DNA from 3 places in the Amycolatopsis carbonis genome. Region 1 is predicted to be linked to each of the others. Evidence: riboswitches for the same ligand, from Rfam matches in the RefSeq annotation. Region 1 holds a riboswitch; each other region holds the start of a gene.
What was found. Region 1 has a riboswitch for S-adenosylmethionine ahead of QRX50_RS25685 (aminotransferase class V-fold PLP-dependent enzyme). Riboswitches for the same ligand answer to the same signal wherever they lie in the genome.

Region 1 (4,847 bases):
CCGGTGGCCATCGAGAACGCGGCGCCGGCGTTGCGGATCACCTGCAGGTAGATGACCCCGCCGAGGATGCGCACGGGCTCCTTGCCCTCGAGGTTGGCCGCAACGAGGTTCTTCGACACCAGGTCGATCACCCAGATCAGGGCCGCGACCGCGAACACGAGCCCGACCCGGCGCTTGGGCAGCACCACGGGTGCCTGCTCGGCGGCGGGCTCCTCGGGAGCCGCGTCGCCGGTCACCGCCGGTTCGGGGGCATCAGCGGGCTTCGCGCCTTCGGACAGGCCGCGTTCGGACGAGGAGGACTCGGTGCTCACACCCCTATTGTCCACGCCCCGGGCTCACCCGGTCGCGGCGGCAGGCCGTGACCGCCACTTCGCCGGTCCGGCGACCACCACGAACGCCGTCGCCAGCAGGATCGCGGCCGACAGCACGATCCCGCCGAGCCCGGGCAGCACCACCGCCGCGACCAGGGCGAAGACCACCGCGACCACCAGCACGACGACGCTGCGCTCGTACCACGCGAGCACCACCAGCCCCAGCGCTGCCAGCACGGGTCCGCGCACGTCGGCGCCGAGATCGAGCCAGCCGAACGGCGACCAGGTCCAGCACCGGCACCGCCAGCACGCCCCCGGCGAGGACGGCGGCGAACCGGCCGGTGCTCAGGGCCTTCCCGGCACGCGTGTACCCGACCAGCAGCAGCGCGACCACCACGGCGAGCGCGATCGGCCAGCCGAGCGCCGTCGCGTACGTCGACGGCGGCAGCGGCACCTGGTCCTGGGTGAGGAACCGCAGCCCGCCGGGACCGGGGCCGAGCAGGCCTTCGGGGACCGGGTGCAGCGGACCCGCGTACAGGTCGACGAACCCGCCCTGCGCCCCGTGCTCAGCGGTCACGAGCTGCACCGCCGCCAGGATCAGCTCGGCGAAACCCAGCACCGCCAACGGAACCCAGAACCCCCACGTTCTCCCCATGCGGGGAGCCTAGCGAGCGGGTCAGGCGCAGAACGGCGGAAGCTCCCGCGGGTCCCCCACCGGCGCCCACCGGCCGTCGACCTTCGTGTACTCCCAGCGGGCACCGCGGGCGACGATCTGGCGCAGCGCGAGCACGAGGCGGTCCACGTGCTCCTCGGTGCTGCCCAGGCCGAGGCTCACGCGCACGGCCTGCTGCCCGTCGCGGCCGCATTCGCCGATGAGGCGCTTGGTGGCGACGTGGGCACAGAACGCGCCGTCGCGCACGCCGATGCCGTATTCGGCCGAGAGGACCGCGGCGAGCCAGCCGGGTTCGAAGCCGTCGACGACGAAGCTCACCGTGCCCACGCGGTCCACCGGCGCGTCGAACAGGCGCAGCTCGGCGCAGCCGGGCACGCCGGCCAGGCCCTTGCGCAGCCGCTCCAGCAGCGTGGCCTCGTGCTCGCCCACCGCAGTCCAGTTCGCGGCCAGCTGCTCGCAGGCGACGCCGAGCGCGTAGACGCCGACGGTGTTCGGTGAGCCGGCCTCGTGCCGTTCGGCACCGGTGTTCCACACGACGGCGTCGGAGGTGACGAGCTTCGTCGCTCCCCCGCCGGCGAGGTACGGCTCGGCGGCGCGCAGCCAGTCGGACCGGCCGATGAGCGCGCCGGCGCCGAAGGGCGCGTAGAGCTTGTGCCCCGAGAGCGCGACGTAGTCGACGTCCAGCTCCCGCAGGGAAATCCTGCGGTGCGGCGCGAGTTGCGCGGCGTCCAGCGCCACCCGGGCACCGTGTTTCCTTGCCACGGCGGCGATCTCGGCCACCGGCAGCAGCTCGCCGGTCACGTTCGACGCTCCGGTGACCACCACGAGCCGCGGTCCCTCCGGGCAGGCGGCGAGCGCCTCGTCCACAACGGACACCGCGGCCAGGCGCGTGCGCGGCAGCTGCACGCGGCGCACATTCGGGCCGCGCCAAGGCAGCAGGGCCGCATGGTGCTCGGTGTCGAACACGACCACCGACGTGCGCCGCGGCAGCGAACGTGCCAGCAGGTTGAAGGAATCCGTGGTGTTGCGCGTGAAGATGACCGTGTCGGTGGTGCGCGCGTCGACGAACCGGCGCAGGATGTCGCGCGTGCGCTCGTAAAGGCGTGTCGAAACCTGCGAAGCGAAGCCCGCGCCGCGGTGCACGCTCGCGTACCAGGGCAGGAACTCGTCGACGGCGGAGCGGACCGAGTCGAGACACGGCGCGCTCGCCGCGTGGTCGAGGTTCGCGTAGCCGATCTCGCCGCCGGTCACCAGCGGCACCCGCAGCGCCGCCCCCGCGACGCCGGGAATCCCCTGTGCGGCAACAATTTCGGTGTTGTCCGCGGTACGGTCCAGAGCGAGAGTCATGGCGGTGCCTCCTCGGCAGTCCGGGGGACCCCCGGCGAGGGGCCCGCGCTTGCCCGTCGCACAACACGACCGGCCTGGTCCTCACCCGGGGCACCCCACCGCGGTAGGAGGGTTGCCGGCCAGCAAGCCGGGGCTGAACGCTGGCACTCATGACCTGTTGATGAAGGTAACCGAACGACGCCCGGTGACGCCAGAGGTGTCCCGTGAGCTGAGACGGTGCTCACAGACCGAAGATCACCGCCGCAGCGCGCGGAAGGCCTCCGTCTGCGCGCGGATCGCGCGCTCGGCCGGGAGCCGCTCGATCGAGGAAGCACCGAAGAAACCCACGATTCCTTCGGTGTGGTCGAGCACGTACTGCGCGTCGGCGGGTTCGGCGATCGGCCCGCCGTGGCACAGCACGAGCACGTCCGGGTTCACCCGCTTGGCCGCGTCGTGCATCGCCTGCACCCGGGCGACGGCCTCATCGAGCGTGACGGCCGTCCGCGCGCCGATCGTGCCGCTCGTGGTGAGCCCGAGGTGCGGCACGAGCACGTCGGCTCCCGCGCGGGTCATGTCGGCGGCCTGCTCGGGGTCGAACACGTACGGCGCGGTCAGCAGATCGCGTTCGCGAGCCAGCGCGACGAGGTCGACCTCCAGGCCGTAGCCCATACCGGTCTCCTCGAGGTTCTGGCGGAACACGCCGTCGATCAGCCCGACCGTCGGGAAGTTCTGCACGCCGGCGAACCCCATCCGCTTGAGCTCGTCGAGGAACGGACCCATCAGCCGGAACGGGTCGGTGCCGTTGACGCCCGCCAGGACCGGCGTGTCGCGCACGACCGGGAGCACCTCGCGCGCCATGTCCACGACGATGCCGTTGGCGTCGCCGTAGGCCAGCAGCCCGGCGAGCGAGCCGCGGCCGGCCATGCGGTAGCGGCCGGAGTTGTAGATGATCAGCAGGTCGATGCCGCCGGCCTCGGCGGCCTTGGCGGACAGGCCGGTACCCGCGCCGCCGCCGATCACGGGCCGGCCTTGCGCCACCGCGGCGGTGAGCCGGGCCAGCGCTCGTTCGCGGTCCACGTCAGGACCTCCTTTCACCGATGAGCCGGTGCAGTTCCCGCGCGGCGGCCGCGCCGAACCCGGCGTCGTTGATGGCTTCTTCGCGCCGCGTCACGGTCGCCGTACCACCGGACAGCGCTTCGGTGAGGTGGGCGAACAGTTCGGCGTCGGCCGCCGGGTCGTGGAACGGGCCGTCCGGAACGTCCACAGCGGACACTCCGCCGAGCGGCAGGAACACCGAGACGGGCCCTTGTGCCGCCTGGAGTTTGCGTCCGAGCAGCGTGCCCAGCCGAGCGGACTCCTCCGCGGTCGTCCGCATCAGCGTGACGGTCGGGTTGTGCACCAGCAGGTTCCGGTCCGCGAACCGCTCGGGCACGGTGTCGGCCGGGCCGAAGTTGACCATGTCGAGCGCGCCCACGCTGACCACCTGCGGCAGTCCCGCGCGCCCGGCCGCCTCCAGCCGGTGCGGGCCCGCGGAAAGCACCCCGCCGACGAGCTCGTCGGCCAGCTCCGTCGTGGTCAGGTCGAGCACACCGGCGAGCAGGCCGTCGGTAACGAGCTTCTCCATCGCTCGGCCGCCGGAGCCGGTGGCGTGGAACACGAGCACCTCGTAGCCGAGCCGTTCCAGCTCGGCTCGGGCCTCGTCGGCGGCGGGAGTGGTGACGCCGAACATCGTCACCGCGACCGCGGGCCGATCGGTGGTCTCGCGGCCGGTGTCGTGGTGGCGGGCCATGGCGGCGATCGCGGCCGCCGCGTTGCCCAGCACGGTCTTCGACACCGCGTTGAGCCCCGCGATGTCGACCACGGAGTACATCAGCGTCACGTCGGTCTCGCCCACGTACGGGCGGACGTCGCCGGAGGCCATGGTGGAGACCAGCAGCTTCGGCACGCCCACCGGCAGCTCGCGCATCACCGCCGCCGCGATCGACGAGCCGCCCGAGCCGCCGACCGCGAGCACGGCATCGACGCGGCCCTCGTCGAACAGCCGCCGCACGGTCACCGCCGCACCGCGGGCCATCGTCTCCACGGCGCGCCCGCGATCGCCCCGCAGTGATGCGAGGTCGACGCCGGCGGCGCGGGCCACTTCCTCGGCCGGCACGTCGGCTCCTTCCGACGGAGCCGAACCGGCGTCCACCAGCAACGTGTGCACGCCGTCGACTTCGAGGCGGGTGCGCAGCCAGTCGTATTCGGCGTGTTTCGTGTCGAGGGTACCGACGAGGCAAACCGTGGCCATGCCCGCCATCGTCGCCCCGCCGCGGGCGCGGCCGCTGGGCCAGTTCGCCGGAAGTGGTCCAAACTGGCTGGTGAAGGAGGTGTACGTGCACCGAGTCACGCCCGCCGAACTCGTTCGGCTGCTCGGCGCGTGGCGCGGCGGCGGCCCCACGCTCCCCGCCGCGCTCGCCGCCACGCTGGCCGAACTGGTCGACTCCGCCGTGCTGCCCGAAGCGGCGGTCCTGCCCGCGCAACGGCCGCTCGCGCGA
Region 2 (4,847 bases), 570 kb from region 1:
CTGGCGGCGCCCGTCGTCGCGCCGGTCACGGTGCTCGGGGTGCTGGCCACGGTGGTCGGGCCGTGGTGGCCCGGCGCCGGGCACGTGCTGGTGCACCTGGCCGATCCGGAGGCTCGCTGGCTGATCACCGTGGCGCGGCACGGCGCTCGTGCGCCGGGTGCGGTGCTCACGTGGCCGGGCGGCTGGTGGGGCGGGGTGTGTGCGGCCGGGGTGCTGCTCGTGGTGGTGGTCGCGTTCCGGTTCCGGCGCGCGCGGCTGGTGGTGGCGATGGGGCTGGTGGCGGTGCTGCTGATCGTGGTACCGCCGCGGGTGCTCTCGCCCGGCTGGCCGCCGAAGGGCTGGGCGATGGTGGAGTGCGACGTCGGCCAAGGTGATGCCGTGGTGCTGGCCACGGCGGAGCCCGGGCGGGCGGTGGTCGTGGACACCGGGCCGGAGCCGGGGCCGGTGGACGAGTGCCTGCGGCGGCTCGGCGTGGAGCGGATCCCGCTGCTGGTGCTCAGCCACCTGCACGCCGACCACATCGGCGGGCTGTCGTCGGTGTTCGACGGCCGGGCCGTGGGAGCGATCGCCGTGGGGCCTGGGCGGGCGCCGGCGTGGGCGTGGCAGCAGGTGTCGCAGGAGGCGGCGACGCACCACGTGCCGCTGCTGGAGCTGAGCGACCGGCAGCGGCTCGACTGGCCGGGGCTGTCGCTCGATGTGCTCGGGCCGCGCTACGTCACGGCACGTGCCGCCGCCTTGCAGGACGGCACGATGATCAACAACAGTTCCGTGGTGCTTCGTGCGACCACGGCGGCGGGGAGGGTGCTGCTGACCGGAGACGTGGAACTGGCCGCGCAGGCCGACCTGCTGGCCGAAGGGGTGGACCTGCACGCCGACGTGCTGAAAGTTCCCCACCACGGCTCGCGCTACTCGTTGCCCCAGTTCCTCGAGGCGGTGGAGGCGCGGGCGGCAATGATCAGCGTGGGCGCGGGCAACAGCTACGGGCACCCGGCGAAGTCCACAGTGGACGTGCTGGGCACGTTGGGTGTGCTCGTGACGCGAACCGATGTGGACGGTGACACAGCCGTGCTGCCCGGTAACGGCGGGCCGGCGGTGGCGCGCCGGGGTGAGCCGCGCGGGCCGCCCCGCTAGGGGAGCGGCCCGCGGGCCCGGCGGTCAGAGGCCGAGGGCCTTGCTCACGGCCTCGGCTGACGGGGGCACGGTCGCCTTCGGGCCGATGCGGCCTTCGAGCGCGTCGAGCGTCTTGAGGCCGTCGCCGGTGATGAGCAGCACGGTGTCGGCCTCGGGGTCGAGCTTGCCGGTCTCGATGAGCTTCTTCGCGGTCGCGACGGTGACGCCGCCGGCGGTCTCGGTGAAGATGCCTTCGGTGCGCGCGAGCAGCCGGATGCCCTCCACGACCTCCTCGTCGCTCACGTCCTCGATCGCACCGCCGGTGCGGTTGACGACGTCGAGAACGTAGGGGCCGTCGGCGGGGTTGCCGATCGCGAGCGAGCGGGCGATGGTGTCGGGCTTCACGGGCTGGACCACGTCGTGGCCGGCGCGGAAGGCGGCCGAGACGGGGGAGCAGCCGGTGGCCTGCGCGCCGAAGACCTTGTAGGGGCTGGCTTCCACGAGGCCGAGCTGGCCGAGCTCGCGGAAACCCTTGTCCACCTTGGTCAGCTGCGAGCCCGAGGCGATCGGCACCACGATCTGCTCTGGCAGGCGCCAGCCGAGCTGCTCGGCGACCTCGTAGCCGAGCGTCTTGGAGCCTTCGGAGTAGTAGGGGCGCACGTTGACGTTGACGAACGCCCACGTCGGGTGCTCGCCGGCGAGCTGGGTGGCGAGGCGGTTGACGTCGTCGTAGTTGCCGTCGACGGCGATCAGATCACCGTCGTAGACCGCGGTGGTGAGAATCTTGGCGCGCTCGAGCGACTTCGGGATCAGCACGACCGACCGCCAGCCGGCGCGGGCCGCGGCGGCGGCCGTCGCGTTGGCCAGGTTGCCGGTCGAGGGACACGCGAGGACCTCGAAGCCGAACTCGCGGGCCGCGGCCAGCGCGACGGCGACCACGCGGTCCTTGAAGGAGTGCGTGGGGTTGCCGGTGTCGTCCTTGACCCACAGGGACTTCAGGCCCAGCGCCTTGGCGAGGCGGTCGGCCTTCACCAGGCGGGTGGCGCCGGGTTCGGTGTTCGGGATCTCCTCGACGGTCGAGGGGACGGGAAGGAGCTTCTTGTAGCGCCAGATGTTCTTGGGGCCGGCCTCGATGTCTTCGCGGCGCACGCGGCCGAAGTCGTAGGCGACCTCGAGCGGCGAGAAGTCCTCCGCGGACACGAACTCCGGGGCGAGCGGCTGCCGGTGGCCCTCTTCCTTCGACACCAGTTCGACGGCCGGACCGAGGTCCAGGGTCTTCTTGGTGGAGGTCGTGCCGAGGGTAACGGTCATCGCGAGGTTCCTTTCCTCATCTGCCCCGCAAAACGCGGGCCGGAATTGGCACCGTGGTCGTCAGCTATCCCGCAAATTCGGGAAGACAGGCTGTACGCCGGTTGCCGGGGCTTCGTCGGGCCGTTCCCTCTGCCCCTCTGGATGAGCGGTGTTCAGTTGTCGGCGCGCCGCTGCGAATCTGGTGGAGCTGGGCGCCGCCTCGGGTACACCGTACGACATGGCGATCACCTCATGCCACGGTGGCGGCGCACATCACCGGAGCGAGCCCGGGGCCGGGCGGGTGAGAAGATGGCGGAGTGACCACCGCACCCGCGCCGCTCCACCTCGTCCTCGGTGAGGAAGAACTGCTCATCGAGCGGGCTGTCCGCGCGTCGCTGGACGCCGCGCGGGCCGTGGACTCGACGGCCGAGATGACGCGCAACCGGGTGTCGGAACTCACACCGCCTGTGCTCGCCGAGCTGGTGAGTCCTTCGCTGTTCAGCGAGGGGCGGGTCATCGTGCTCGACTCCGCGCAGGACATCTCGCAGGAGCTGGCGGACGCGGTGATGGCGTACCTCAAGGCGCCCGCCGACGGGATCGTGCTCGTGGTCGTGCACAACGGCGGCGGCCGCAGCAAAGCGGCCAAGGCGCTGCCGGCGGCGCTGAAAAAGGCGGGCGCGGAGATCACCGAGTGCCCGAAGCTGACGAAGCCCGCCGATCGGGAGTCGTTCGTGCGCAACGAGGTGCGCCGCGTGGGCGGCAAGATCGACGCCGCGGGCGTGATGGCGCTGATGGACACCGTCGGCTCCGACCTGCGCGAGCTCTCCTCCGCGGCGACGCAGCTCGTCGCTGACACCGGCGGTGTGATCGACGAGCAGGCCGTGCGCCGCTACCACACCGGCCGCGCCGACGTGACCGGCTTCGCCGTGGCGGAGAAGGCCGTGGGCGGCGACCGCGCGGCGGCCCTGGAGTCGCTGCGCTGGGCCATGCAGCTGGGCGTGCCGCACGTCCTGGTCGCCGACGCCCTCGCCGACGCAGTCCGCACGATCGCCCGCGTCTCCGCCGCCGGCCGCGGCAACCCGAACCAGATGGCCGGCGAGCTGGGCATGCCGCCGTGGAAGATCCGCAAGGCGCAGGGCCAGTCGCGCGGCTGGGGCCAGGACGGCCTCGCCACCGCGATGCGCGTGGTCGCCCGTCTGAACGCCGAGGTCAAGGGCGTAGCGGCCGACGCGGACTACGCCCTGGAACGCGCGGTCGTCGAGGTCGTCGCCGCCAAGGGCGAACGCTGACCCCTGCCACCCGGGAGTCCGAGCCACCCAACGGCGAGGCCGAACCCGCCGTACCGGGGCGCCGGGGCGCGATTGACCTTGCGCCGCGATCGACACCGCGCCGCGATCGACCTTGCGCCGCGATTACCCTGCGCCGCGACTGACCCTGGGCCGCGACCGACCTGGGGCCGGCGCGCAGTGGCGAGGTGCGTGAAACGAAGCCACCGCTGGGGTGGGCCTGCGTGTGGTGCGGTCGGCGCGCACGGGGCCTGCTGTGGCGAGAGGTGACCTGGAAGGCCACCTGCCGCGCACATATCGCGAGGCCAGGCGCCGGTGGACTGGCCGCCGACCGGCCTTCTCAGTACCCGGGCCTGGCGGGCAGGCCGTCGCCGGGGATGCGGGGGAGCGCACGAAAAAGCCCGGCGACCAGGCGGTCACCGGGCTTTTCCAGGTCTGGCAGGGTGCTGCTGCGATCAGCTCAGAGCTGGTTCACGCGCTTCGCGAGAGCCGACTTCTTGTTGGCGGCCTGGTTGGCGTGGATGACGCCCTTGGTGACGGCCTTGTCGAGCTTGCGGGCGGCGTCGCGCTGGAGTTCGAGGGCCTTGGTCTTGTCGCCGGAGTCGGCGGCCTCACGGAACTTGCGGATCGCGGTCTTCACCGAGGAGCGGATCGCCAGGTTGCGCTGACGGGCCTTCTCGTTGGTGGTGATGCGCTTGATCTGGGACTTGATGTTGGCCATGAAGGCGTCCTGCTTTCGTCTCGGTGAAGGTCGCTGCCGCGTCGAAGTGGCTCCGGGCGCTTGGCGTGAAGACAAGCGCGGCCGGGTTTCCTCCCTGACGGAATGCCGCACGGCAACGACGGGAAAGCCTAACAGGCCAGCTCGCGGCCCCCTCGGGCGGCCCGGAGTGATCGGTTCGGCTACCGTGAAGACCGTAGTGCCTAGGGTTCCGCTGCCGGCCCGCGCGACACCCGCACCACCCGTGACACCGACAACCAGGGCCGGCGGGACAGGTCCGAGCGGCACCATCGGCGCGGCCCGACGCCCGCCGTTCATCTGACGGGACAAAAGCCTGGAGGACCCGGCCTTCCGCGTGCGCGGAAGACCCGAAGGGGTCCGGTGAACACCACAGCTCTGTCGTTCGTCCTCATCGCCGCCGTCGTGCACGCGGGGTGGAACCT
Region 3 (4,847 bases), 2.3 Mb from region 1:
CTCGGCGCGAAGGCGGTCGAGCTCGCCGAACACCTTCGGCGTCGACAGGCCCTGGGTGTCGAACGCGAGCACCCAGTGGAACGTGTGGCGCGACAGCACGGGCACGAGCTGCTCACCGCGGCCGGTGCCGAGCGCTGTGCCGCCGTAGAGCGCGAAGGGCACGTCGCTGCCGAGCTTGCCCGCGATCGCGGCCAGCTCGTCGCGCGTCACGTCGAGCTTCCACAGCGAGGCCAGGCCGACGAGCGTCGCCGCCGCGTCGGCGCTCCCGCCCGCCATGCCGCCCGCGACCGGGATGCCCTTGCGCAGCACGATCCGCACCTTCGGGTCGTCGCCTTCGGCGCGACCGGCGTAGGTGGCGAGCTCCTGGGCCGCGCGCCAGGCGAGGTTGGTGGCGTCGGTGGGCACCGACCCCTCCCCCTCGCCGAAGACCTCGAGCCCCGGGTCGTCGGTGACCGCGACGGTCACCTCGTCCGTGAGCGACAACGCCTGGAAGACGGTGACCAAGTCGTGGTAGCCGTCCTCGCGCAGGTCACCGATGGCCAGGTGCAGATTGACCTTGGCCGGGACCCGGACGGTGACTGGTGGTGGAACTACGGCGAGCACCCGTCAAGCCTACGTGGCCGGGCGCCTGGGCTCCTCACCAGGAGAAAACAGCCGTTTTCAGGACGGCTGTCCCAACCTCTCGGACACCCCTTCACCCCTCTCGGGCCCCACGTCCCACCAGCCACCCCAATGCGGCGTTGGGTGCGTTGAGCGCACCCAACGCCACATCGGGGTGCGGTGGGCCGGAGGTGAAGCGAGCAGTCAGGCGGCGACGCTCTGCGGGCCGCGGGCGGCCTGCGTCACGTGGGCGCCTCGGTCGGCGATCCACGCCAGCGCCGCGTCGGCACGCTCGCCGCGGACGCCGATGCGGAACCGGGCGATCGGGGTGTCACCGATGCGCGTGAGACCGCCGCCGATGGTGGCGACCTCCACGTCGAAGCGGCCGGCCGCTTCGGGCAGCAGGGCGCCGACGGACGCGAAGCCGATCAGCACGACGTCGGCAGACCGGTCGTACTTCGCGGCCTGAGCGCGGGCGGTCTCGATGACCGGCAGCACCGCCTGCGCGGTCCAGCTGCCCGGCGAGGCGATGAGGTCCAGCACGTGACCGCGTTCGACGACCGCGCCGTCTTCGAGCACCGCGACGTCGTCGCAGACGCGGCGGACGACCCCGGCGTCCGGCGTCGTCAGCAGCACGGTGGTGCCCAGCTCGGCGCGCGCCCGGTCGAGCACGGCGAGCACGGCGCCGGCCTCCTCGGGGGCGATGCCGGCGGTGGGGTCGTCGGCGAGCAGCACGGCCGGGCCGGCGGCGAGCGCCTTGGCCACGGCGACGCGGCGCAGCTGGCCGGGGGTGAGGTCGGCCGGCTTCTGCGCGGCGCGGGCGGTGAGGCCCACGAGGTCGAGCAGGTTGCCGACGCGGGTCTTGCGCTGCGGGCCGTCGACGCCGAGCTGCTCCAGCGGCGTGGCGATGTTGCCGGCGACGGTGCGCTCGGCGAGCAGCTCCGGCTTGGTGCCGACGACACCCAGCTGGCGGCGGACCTCACGCAGCCGGCGGCCGTCGAGCGCACCAGTGTTGAGGCCGTCGAGCCGCACGACACCGCGGTCCGGACGCTCCTGCAGGGCGATGCAGCGGGCGAGCGTGGACTTGCCGGAGCCGGCGGGGCCCACCACGCCGAAGAGGGAACCGGCCTGCACGTCGACGCTCACATCACGCAGCGCGGCGACCGGATTTCCGTTGAAGGGAAAGGACTTGGACACGTTTTCGACAGTGATCACGAAGAGAGCTCCAGGCATGGGGCGCAGCACCGTTTCCGGGCGCGCCAGCGTCACCGAATTACCGTCCTTTTCGGACGGTGCGCAGAATTGTGGAAGAAATGATCAGGCGATGACTGTGGAGCGTCGACACGCACATACCGTGCGGCGACCTTCATCGACGACACGCCGCCGAGTCAACAGGAGCGGGCGGGCTACCCTCTGCATCGGAAACAGCCTCCATCGGTCCTGGCTGTAGCACCTGCCCCATGGGGAGTGGTTGCTGCGACTTCGGCGAGCCAGGTCTCTCAGTCGCTCGGGATGGACGGTTCTGAGTAAAGCCGATCCCATTGGGTGAACGCAAGCGCGTTGGTGCAGATCACACGAGTGGTGGTGCCCGGATAGCGGGACACCCGCAGCCACATCGTGGACCTCGAAAGCTCCGGCACCGAATTTCTTCCACGCGGCGAATCCAGCCCGCTATTCCACTGTGGACGCTGCCGATCCCTGGTGGAGCCGCGATTCCGGCACGAAAATTCCGCGGCAGCCCACACGTGGGTAAACGACGGTTCGGCGAGGTAGCTCGCCACGGCGAGACACCGGGTCTCCCCGGCCGGACTCCCCCTCCCGTCCGCGAGCCGTTTCCGGACGTCCGTCACACCGTGATGATACACGCGTATCCGATACAGTCGTACCACAACAGCGGAGGAAGACCGTGGCGAAGCGGGTGGACCACGAACAGCGCCGGCGCGAGATCGCCACGGCGGTGTGGCGGATCGCGGCCGAACGCGGCCTCGACTCGGTGAGCATGCGCGAGGTGGCCGCCGAGGCAGGCGTCTCGCTGCGGCTGGTGCAGTACTACTTCGAGACGAAGCACAACCTGCTCGTGCTCTCGCTGGGTTATCTGCACGAACGCGGCGAGCAGCGCACGCAGGCCCGGATCGCGGCGCAGATCGACCAGAGCGTGCGCGGCGTGGTCCGAACGCTGCTCACCGAGCTGATCCCGCTGGACTCCGAGCGCGAGCTGTCGCTACGCGTCCACCGCGCCTACTTCAGCCGCACCCACAGCGACCCGGCGCTGGCGAAGGTCTTCCTGCAGGCCGAGACGCCGATCGAGGACCTGCTCACCAGCCTGTTGCGCCGCACGGTTCTCCCGCCCGGCGTCCAGCCGAGGCAGGAGGCGAACCTCCTGGTCGCAGGCTTCACCGGCCTCGGCCTCGACGTCCTCCACGGCCGCTTCACGCCGGGCGAGGTCCTCGCGACGCTGGACTACCACCTGGGGCGGCTCTTTCAGGCTTGAGCCGCGAGCCGCACGAAGTCGTGCACATCGAGCTGCTCGCCGCGCGTCTTCGGGTCGATGCCGGCCGCCACGAGGAGCTCACCCGCGCGGTCGGCCGAACCGGCCCAGCCGGCGAGGGCCGCGCGCAGTGTCTTGCGGCGCTGGGAAAACGCGGCATCCACAACGTCGAAGAGGCGTTGGCGCTCGATGCCCTCCACCGGCGTGCCGCGCTCGAAGGACACGAGGGACGAGTCGACGTTCGGCACCGGCCAGAACACCGACCGCGGCACAGCGCCGACCTTGCGCGCCGGCCCGTACCAGGCAAGCTTCACGCTGGGCACGCCGTAGATGCGGCTGCCGGGACCGGCGGCCATGCGATCCGCGACCTCGGTCTGGACCATCACCATCCCCCGCTGCAGCGAAGGCAGCTCGGCCAGCAGGTGCAGCACGACGGGGACCGCGACGTTGTACGGGAGGTTCGCCACCAGCGACGCGGGCTCGGCCGGGAGATCCGCCGCGCTGATCCGCAACGCGTCGGCGCCGACCACGGTCAGCTGATCCGCGACGGAAGCGGCGCGTTCGGCGGCAGTACGCGGAAGGCGCGCCGCCAGCTTCGGATCGATCTCGACGGCCACCACGCGGGCACCGGCGTCGAGCAGGCCCAGCGTCAGCGACCCCAGTCCGGGGCCGACCTCGAGGACGACATCACCCGGCCGAACCCCGGCCAGCTCGACGATGCGGCGAACCGTGTTCGGGTCGTGCACGAAGTTCTGGCCGAGCTTCTTCGTCGGCCGGACGTCGAGCTCGTCCGCCAGCCCGCGGATCTCGGCAGGCCCCAGCAGTTCAACCACCGGTGAAGCCTACCGAGCCTCGGGAACCGCTGAACTCAGGCCCGCTTGCCGCAGACCGGCCAGGCGCTGTAGCCGCCGCGAGCGTCGCGGACCTTCTCGGCGATCGCGATCTGCTGGGCGCGCGAAGCCTGGTTCGGGTAGGACGCGTACGCGTCGCCGCCGTAGGCGTCCCAGGTGCGCTTGTCGAACTGCAGGCCGCCGTAGTAGCCGTTGCCGGTGTTGATCGACCAGTTGCCACCGGCTTCGCACGCCGCGATGCGGTCCCACGCGGAACCGTCGCCGATCGCCGGTTCGGCGGGCTTCTTACTGCCGACCTTGAGGATCTTCGCCTTGGCCTCGACCAGGATCTTCTCGGAGACCTGCTCGCGCGAGATCTCTTCGCCGTTCTTCTTGGTGACCTTGTAGGTCACCATCTTCTGGCCCGGGGTGCCCGGGTCCTGAACGGTGGTCTTGCCCAGCTCGAGCGTCGGGTCGTCGACCTTCTGCACGTCGGGGTCGATGGTCTCCTGCTGGTTGACCATCGAGACGCCCATGCGGCTGACGTGGACTTCGGCGCCGTCCTTGAGGGAGACGTTCAGCCCGCCCTCGACCGCGTCGTCCGGGCCGAGGTTCATCTTGAAGTCGGAGAGGAACTCCTTGGTGGTCACCGCGTTGGTGGCGACCTGGCGCGGCGCGTTCGTGCCGTCGAAGAGCGTGATGTGCTTGAGGGTCTTGACCTGCACGGTCGAGCCTTCGAGCGGCAGCTCGCCGGTGCCCGGCATCGAGGTCCAGGCGCCCTTGCCCATCATGTCGGCCATGCCGAGCTGGGTCATGGCCTCGCCGAGCGTGGTCGCGCGCACCCAGGACGGGCGGGACACACCGTCGACAACGAGGTTCAGCTGACGGCCGCGCTCGAGCTTGATGACGCCGCCGTCGCCGACCTCGGC

Region 2: another riboswitch for S-adenosylmethionine. It lies ahead of thrC (threonine synthase); the one in region 1 lies ahead of QRX50_RS25685 (aminotransferase class V-fold PLP-dependent enzyme).
Region 3: another riboswitch for S-adenosylmethionine. It lies ahead of QRX50_RS13890 (methionine ABC transporter ATP-binding protein); the one in region 1 lies ahead of QRX50_RS25685 (aminotransferase class V-fold PLP-dependent enzyme).

What each region holds. Positions count from the first base shown of each region.
Region 1 covers NZ_CP127294.1:5,174,601-5,179,447, reverse strand. The annotation lists gene lspA (signal peptidase II) at 1-311, opposite strand, end outside; gene QRX50_RS25690 (hypothetical protein) at 336-548, opposite strand; gene QRX50_RS25685 (aminotransferase class V-fold PLP-dependent enzyme) at 988-2,331, opposite strand; SAM riboswitch class IV at 2,372-2,486, opposite strand; gene QRX50_RS25680 (phosphoenolpyruvate hydrolase family protein) at 2,566-3,387, opposite strand; gene QRX50_RS25675 (Tm-1-like ATP-binding domain-containing protein) at 3,389-4,600, opposite strand; gene QRX50_RS25670 (aminotransferase-like domain-containing protein) at 4,599-4,847, shown strand, end outside.
Region 2 covers NZ_CP127294.1:4,601,724-4,606,570, forward strand. The annotation lists gene QRX50_RS22755 (ComEC/Rec2 family competence protein) at 1-1,131, shown strand, start outside; gene thrC (threonine synthase) at 1,156-2,421, opposite strand; SAM riboswitch class I at 2,435-2,569, opposite strand; gene holA (DNA polymerase III subunit delta) at 2,718-3,689, shown strand; gene rpsT (30S ribosomal protein S20) at 4,147-4,407, opposite strand; gene QRX50_RS22775 (EamA family transporter) at 4,786-4,847, shown strand, end outside.
Region 3 covers NZ_CP127294.1:2,827,605-2,832,451, reverse strand. The annotation lists gene QRX50_RS13895 (4-(cytidine 5'-diphospho)-2-C-methyl-D-erythritol kinase) at 1-603, opposite strand, end outside; gene QRX50_RS13890 (methionine ABC transporter ATP-binding protein) at 805-1,815, opposite strand; SAM riboswitch class I at 2,029-2,119, opposite strand; gene QRX50_RS13885 (TetR/AcrR family transcriptional regulator) at 2,507-3,091, shown strand; gene rsmA (16S rRNA (adenine(1518)-N(6)/adenine(1519)-N(6))-dimethyltransferase RsmA) at 3,082-3,921, opposite strand; gene QRX50_RS13875 (resuscitation-promoting factor) at 3,957-4,847, opposite strand, start outside.